2 linked regions of the Bdellovibrio bacteriovorus genome follow. Each later gene encodes a partner of the first gene's protein in a complex. Links are inferred from orthologs where the notes say so. Each region holds a gene or a part of one and is shown in the gene's direction. Other genes may lie near its edges.

Region 1 (4,241 bases):
GATGACTTGTGGTCAGATCTCTTATGCGAACTACGGTTATCAACAAGTCACTCAAATGAATTGCTCTGGTATGACTCTGAGCCAGATGCAATACGGTACTTCAGGCGTTTACTGCCAATAATTTCCGATCGTTCACTTCCCATTTAAATACTCGGCGTACCCCAGAAAGGTGCGCCGTTTATATTTTTGAAATGCTCATCCCCTAAGCAAACGCGTCACATCTCAAACGCGTCGCAATAAATACGCTCGAAACTTTGCCTTCTTTTTAAGCTTCTGTACTTCTTTTTAGACCCTACAGTTGACATAGTCTCGGACTCCTTGGACAGTGAAATGGGCTTTTGTCTAGCTAGACCAAGGACGGGTGAGGCGCAGGCTGCGCAAGCGAAAGACGTTATTTCGGCAGGGTCGAAATAAAGCAAGCCGAGGGGATTGTACTTTGAGAATTAAGAAAATTGAACTCATTGGTTTTAAGTCTTTTAAAGATCGCACCGTCATTCATTTCGACGCCGGCATTACGGGTATCGTAGGGCCTAACGGTTGTGGTAAGTCCAATATCGTCGACGCCCTTATGTGGGTTATGGGCGAGATGTCCGCGAAAGATCTGCGCGGCTCGCAAATGACCGACGTTATCTTTGGCGGTGCCGAAGGTTACGCCCCCTTGGGGATGTGCGAAGTTTCGTTGACGCTTGAAAACGACGGCGGAGCTTTTCCGGCAAAGTATATTAAACATTCTGAAATCATGGTCACGCGTCGTCTTCACCGAAATGGTGAGGGGGAGTACTTCATCAATAAAGAACCAGCGCGTTTAAAAGACGTGCAAGAGATCTTTATGGATACGGGTGCGGGCTCTAAAGGTTTCTCGATCATCGCTCAAGGTATGATCGGTAAAATCATCACGGCTAAAGCTGAAGATCGTCGTATGTTGATCGAAGAAGCGGCCGGGATTACGAAGTTCAAAGCTCGTAAAAAAGAATCGCAAAGAAAACTTATTTCTACGGACCAAAATTTGGTGCGTTTGCAAGACATCATCGGCGAGTTAAAGCGCCAAATTGATTCTTTGCAAAGACAAGCCCAACGTGCGGAACGTTATCGTAACATCAAAAACCAAATCGAAGATTTGGACCTCTGGTTGTCTTCAGCTCAGTACGTAGAGTTGAAACGTGCGGCGGACGAAGCGCAAAATATCTTCAACGAAGCACAAAGCATGGAAGTGGAAGGTGAAACAAACCTTTCCACTCTTCAGGGGCAATTAGAAGTTTTGAAGCTTCAAATCTTGGAAAAAGAAAAGCTGGTTGAATCGCAACAAACTGAGTTTTTTGCAAAACAATCAACAGTTCAGAAAAAAGAAATGGAAATCCAAGAGCTTCGTTTTGAAATCGAACAGGCTCGTCGTAATGAACAGATGACCGGCACGATCTTGCAAGAACAGCAAGCCCGTCAAGAGTTGTTGGCTCGTGATAAAGCGACTTTGGATTCTCAGGTCGCAGAGCTTAAAGAAGAAGCCGAAACTTTAACGGCTCAATTCACAGAAAAAAATGAAATCTTCCAAAACTCGAACAACCGCATTTCACAAGTCGATGAAGAATTGACGGTGAAACGCCGTGATCTATTCGCGGTCGGTCAGTCTGAGTCTTCCTTGGATGCGCGTGTAAACTCTTTACGTTCGCAAATCTCTGATTTGACGGACCGTCAAGATAACGAGCAATTGGTCCTAAACGAACTTCGTGAAAAACACGTTGAGTTTGAGGGCCGCCGTAAAAAAGTTTTCAACGAGCTAGAAAAAGAACGTCAAATGCAATTGGATTTGGCGAATGATTTCGAATCGTTTGAAGCGAATAAAAAAATCCTGACGGAAAGTGCCGCTACTAAACGTGCTGAGATGGAACAGTTCAAAGACAGCTTGAATGAGGTTGCTTCTCGTTTGTACGGTTTAGAAAACTTGCAAAACAACTTCGAAGGTTTCCAAGAAGGCGTGAAACAAGTCATGCTTTGGCAGAAAACCAAAACACAAGAGTTGATGGCTGATGGTTCGGTGGTCACTCATTTTCAACCGGTATCCGAGGTTGTTGAAGTTCCGGCGCAGTACGAAGTCGCGATGGAAGCGGCCCTGGGCTCACGCCTGCAAATGCTTCTTTCTTCCGACTCTGACGTGGCGTTGGAAGCTGTTGATCATTTGAAAGAACAAAAAACCGGTCGTTCTAGCTTCTTGTCAGCGCAAAGCAGTTCGCAAAGCTTGCACCGTGCTTCGGCGCCTGAAAATGAAACCGGCGTTCAAGCTATTTTGAAAGACGTAGTTCAAGCGGCGGATAAGTTTAAAGGCACTGTGGCTTACTTGCTTGATGGCGTAGCCATCGTGGATTCTATCCGCACGGCGTTGGCTCTTCGCCCACGTTATGAAGGTTGGACATTTGTTACCCTTGACGGTGACACGCTCACAGCTGACGGAGTTTTGACAGGTGGATCGACGGAATCAGCAGATTCAGGCGTTTTAAAACGTCGTCGTGAAATCAAAGAACTTTCTGATCGTAAAGATGAGTACGCGGGTAAATTAGCGCTGGCTCAAGCCGCTTTGAAAAAAACGGAAGAACAATTAACTAACGTCGTTAACGACTTTGAAGGCGCGCAAAAACGTAAGGTTGAGCAAGAAATCAAAGTCACCGAACTTCGTAAAGACCTAGAACGTGCGGAAAACGAACTAGTCAACGCCCAAACGGCCGTTGAACGCCAAGAGCGCGAAGTTAAAAAATTGACTGAACAAGTGGAAGTTCAAGAGCAAAAGATGGAAGAGCTGACAATCGCTCTTCAAGAAGCTCGTGAAAAGAAAACTGTTCTTGAAATGGAAGTTGAGACTTTAAACAAAGAACTTAGCTTCACGCGCACGGGCTTTGATGGCATGCAGGCGGAAGTCACTGATTTACAGGTTAAATCGGCTTCGAAGACTCAAGAATACCAAGGGGTTCTTCGTCAGCTTGAAATGGTGACGAAGTCTTTGAATGACTTAGACGGTCAGTTGACTCGTATGAACGAGGAAGCTCAAGGCTACAGTTCGCAAATGACTGAAAGCCAGATGACTCTGGAAGAAAAGAAAATCGAATTTGAACGTTTGTTAGACGAAGTCGAGACAATGAAATTGTCAGTGGCTCGCACTAAAGACGAATACGAAGTGATGTCTGAAACCGTTCGCCAGTTGGAAGATGAAGCCATGTCTTCACAACGCGCGCGCAACGAAAGACAACACAAAATGAATGACTCTCAATTGAAGCTTGAACAAGCGAAGATGAAAGAGCAGTACTTGATTGATCAAGTGCGTGAACGTTACATGCTCAACCTTCCAGACGTTGTTGAAAAATACGCGGGCCGCGAAGGTGACTTCTTAACCGCAGAAGGTGAACTGAAAGAGCTTCGTGAGAAATTGGCGAAGATCGGCGAAGTGAACTTGTCAGCAATCGAAGAATACGAAGAGACCGCTCAACGTTATGAGTTCTTAACGAAACAACATGCGGACTTAACCGAAGCTAAAGAACAATTGCGTAAAGTGATCGATCGTATCAACCGCATCTGTTCTAAACGTTTCAAAGAGACCTTTGACTTGGTTAACGATCGTTTCACTCGTGTATTCCCAGTCCTTTTCGGTGGCGGGGAAGCATGGCTTGAAATGGTTGAAGAAACAGAGAAGAATGAGGCGGGTATTGAAATCATCGCTCGCCCTCCGGGAAAGAAAACTCAAAACGTCTCATTGATGTCGGGGGGCGAAAAAGCCCTGACGGCGGTGGCGCTTGTGTTCTCGATCTTCTTGGTGAAGCCTTCTCCGTATTGCTTACTGGATGAGGTTGATGCGCCACTTGATGATGCCAACGTATTCCGATTCAACGACTTGGTTCGTGAAATGGCCAAACGTTCGCAAATCATCGTAGTGACGCATAATAAACATACGATGGAAGTTGCTAAAAAATTGTACGGCGTGACCATGCAAGAGCGTGGTGTGTCGACAATGGTGTCTGTATCTCTTCAAGATATTCACTAATCGATGTATTGAAGGACGACGTAAAAAGCCGCTGAGAAATCAGCGGCTTTTTTCTTTTTTAATCTGGGCTAAAATTTGATCGTACATAAGTTTCAGGCCGTTGCGTTCACGCACGGTGAGAACGGGCCAATAGGCTCTTTGGTCCGACAAATACTTGATATCGGACTCCAACTCCATGGATGGTAAAGAGGAGATTTTTAAGGGCGACAGATATTTC
Region 2 (2,837 bases), on another replicon or contig:
GCGTTGAGGTTGTATGGATATCGTAGAGATTGGCGCCAAGATAGGCATTTATTTTATTCCGTTCCTTTTTGCACTTTGTTTTCACGAGTTCGCGCATGGCTTTGTTGCAAAGCTTCGTGGAGATAACACGGCAGAGCAAATGGGCCGCCTGACCATGAACCCCGTTGTTCATATGGATATTTTAGGGACTTTGATTTTACCCATCGCGGCCATTGTGTTTTCCAGTCCAATTTTTTTCGGCTGGGCGAAGCCTGTGCCGGTGAATTCTCGCAATTTAAAGAATCCTCGTGTCGATATGTTCTGGATTGCGATTGCCGGTCCTCTTTCGAATATTCTTTTGGCCATCGTCGGCGCTATCGGTATCGCGGTTGTCGCTAAGTTTTATAGCACAAGCACTTATGCTGAAGGTTTAATTAAAATTTTGCAGACTTTTATTGTGACAAATATGTTCTTAGCCGTTTTCAATATCCTGCCTATGCATCCGTTGGATGGTGGGAAGGTTTTGGCGCGCTTTTTACCGGCGCAATGGAATTATAAGCTAGAGCAAAACGAACATATTAGCAGTATGGTTTTGATGGCATTGGTTTTTACTGGGGCTTTAAGTGTTCTTGCAATTCCAGTTTTTTGGGGAAGCAATCATCTGATTGCCTTGGCTTTGCAAGGCTTTGGGGTTTAGGGCCGAGAGGCCGCAGAGCGCAGCGACCTCGGGTCGCGAAGCTGAAGCAGTACGTTTTGAGGGGGAAGTTTCATAATGAGTATTACGGTCCAGTTGCCGAAATTTGAAGGTCCTTTAGGTCTTCTATTATATCTTATCCGCAAGGAAGAGATGGACATCATGGATATCAAAATCCATGAGATCACGAAGCAATACCTTGAATACATCAAGCTTATGAAAGAGCTGGATCTTGAAGTGGCGGGCGAATTTATCGCCATGGCTTCAACGTTGATTCAAATTAAATCCCGCATGCTGTTACCGCAATACGATGAAAACGGCGAAGTGGTTGAAGCGGAAGATCCACGTAAGGAACTTGTTCAAAAACTATTAGAATATCAAAAATACCAAGAAGCCGCGAAACTTCTTTACGACCGTCCTTTGGTGGGTCGTGATGTTTGGTTGCGCGGGACGCGCGAATCTCTTCACGAAAAAGAAGAAGAAATTATCTTAGAAGACAACGCTTTGTTTTCTTTGATTTCAAGCTATCGCAAAGCTTTGCGTAGCATGAAAAAGAAAGTCCACGAAGTGGCCGCAAAAGCTCAGTCGATTGCTAGCCGCATCTTAGAGTTCAAAGACCGTCTGGTTGTGGGTCAAAGAGTCACCATGATGGATCTTGTCAGTGCCACTGAAGAGCGTGCTCGCCAGGCCTTGATCACCTTTTTGTCGTTGTTAGAACTTGGTAAAATGGGCTTTGTGAGCCTTTACCAAACTGAAGTTTATGCGGATATTTGGGTTGATACCAAAAAACCGATCGAAACCGACGTCCTAGCACGTGTGGAAGAGTATGATTCTATGCGCGCCGATGAAGTGGCTGCGCAAATGATGCAAGCGACTCAAAAAGTCGATTTAGATGAAGATATAATAGCAGATGGCAGTGAGGCGCAAGATGCGCAAGCTGATGCAGTGACGGAAGAACAGCCTCTACAAATGGAATTGGGAGCCGAAGTCGCCGAAGGTCTTGAGTTCAATGAAGAACTTGCTGGCCTTGATCTCGAGATCGCGTCGGATGACGAGATCTTAGCGATGGAAAATGAACTCTTTAAAGATGATGTGAGCGAAGTGTAGAGGGGACTATGGCAAGAAAAAAAGGTAAAAAATCATCACAAGTTGAAGAAACAGAAGTTCTTGAGTCAGTGGCGGAAGTGACTGAAAATACCGATGTTGCCGTTGAAACCTCAGAAGCCGAAAGTGCGGATGAGGTTATTGCTGAATCAATCATGGAAACAGAAATCGAAAACGAAGAAGTTTCTTTTGAAGACGGTATTGAATCTGAAACTTCTATTTTCTTGCAGGAAGAGGAAGAGTCTGAAGGTTTCTTGCCAGAAGGTGATGAATCAGAAACCGAAGAAATGGAAATGTCTGAAGAAGACGAAGTGTCCCTTGAAGGTACTGAGCTTGATGGTTTTGATTCTGCAGAAATTGAAGAAATCGAATTCGTTGAAGACGAACGCTTAGAAAGTATCGTTGAAAGCGTTCTTTTTGCCAGCGACCGTCCTGTAAGCATGGCGTCTTTAAAGTTACTTTTTAAAGGCACAAATATTAAGACCAACCACCTTCGTCGTACTTTGGATCAGTTGGCGGTTGAATATGCGGGGGGTCGTCGTGGGGTTACCTTGGAAGAAGTTCCAGGTGGATTCCAGTTACGTACTAAAATTGACAATATGGACTTCCTAAAACGCACTTTGAAAGCGCGTCAGTTCAAGCTTTCAGGTCCAGCGTTAGAAGTTCTTTCTATCGTGGCTTACAAACAGCCAACGGTAAAATTTGAAGTTGATGAGATCCGTGGCGTCGAATCAGGACATTTGCTTCGTGCTTTGATGGAAAAAAACTTGGTTTGCTTTGAGGGCAAATCAGACCTTCCAGGTCGTCCAATGCAATACGGAACAACTAAAAAGTTCTTAGAAATCTTTGGTCTTCGTTCTATCAAAGAACTTCCAACATTGTCACAAATCGACGAATTGTTGCCTGAAGGTATCGATGAAGAGCAAGCCGAAGAAAAACCGAAATTAGCTTCTTTGACAGATTCATTGTCTCAAGAAGTCGTGACTTCTTACTCTCAAGGTGAAGAAGAGCTGATGAAAATCCAAGAGCAATTGGAAGAAATCACCACCACTTCAAACTT

The links. The genes of interacting proteins can lie anywhere in the genome.
Region 2: the proteins of smc (region 1) and AZI86_RS14170 are in contact, whole or in part, in a crystal structure (PDB 3ZGX), measured with the Bacillus subtilis proteins. The link is inferred for Bdellovibrio bacteriovorus from one-to-one orthologs.

The regions. Positions count from the first base shown.
Region 1 is NZ_LUKE01000006.1:250,530-254,770, forward strand. Bases 56-4,224 are described here. They hold smc (chromosome segregation protein SMC), read left to right. Parts: upstream 56-436; coding sequence 437-4,024; downstream 4,025-4,224. Other genes in these bases: AZI86_RS18080 (hypothetical protein), read left to right, coding at 56-121; AZI86_RS18090 (ABC transporter substrate-binding protein), read right to left, coding at 4,064-4,224. In the rest of the region: more of AZI86_RS18080, read left to right, coding at 1-55; more of AZI86_RS18090, read right to left, coding at 4,225-4,241. UniProt on the Bacillus subtilis protein: Required for chromosome condensation and partitioning.
Region 2 is NZ_LUKE01000003.1:361,548-364,384, reverse strand. What follows is about bases 1-2,765. They hold AZI86_RS14170 (segregation and condensation protein A), read left to right. Parts: upstream 1-751; coding sequence 752-1,780; downstream 1,781-2,765. Other genes in these bases: scpB (SMC-Scp complex subunit ScpB), read left to right, coding at 1,789-2,765; AZI86_RS14175 (site-2 protease family protein), read left to right, coding at 14-676. Outside these bases: more of scpB, read left to right, coding at 2,766-2,837. UniProt on the Bacillus subtilis protein: Participates in chromosomal partition during cell division. May act via the formation of a condensin-like complex containing Smc and ScpB that pull DNA away from mid-cell into both cell halves.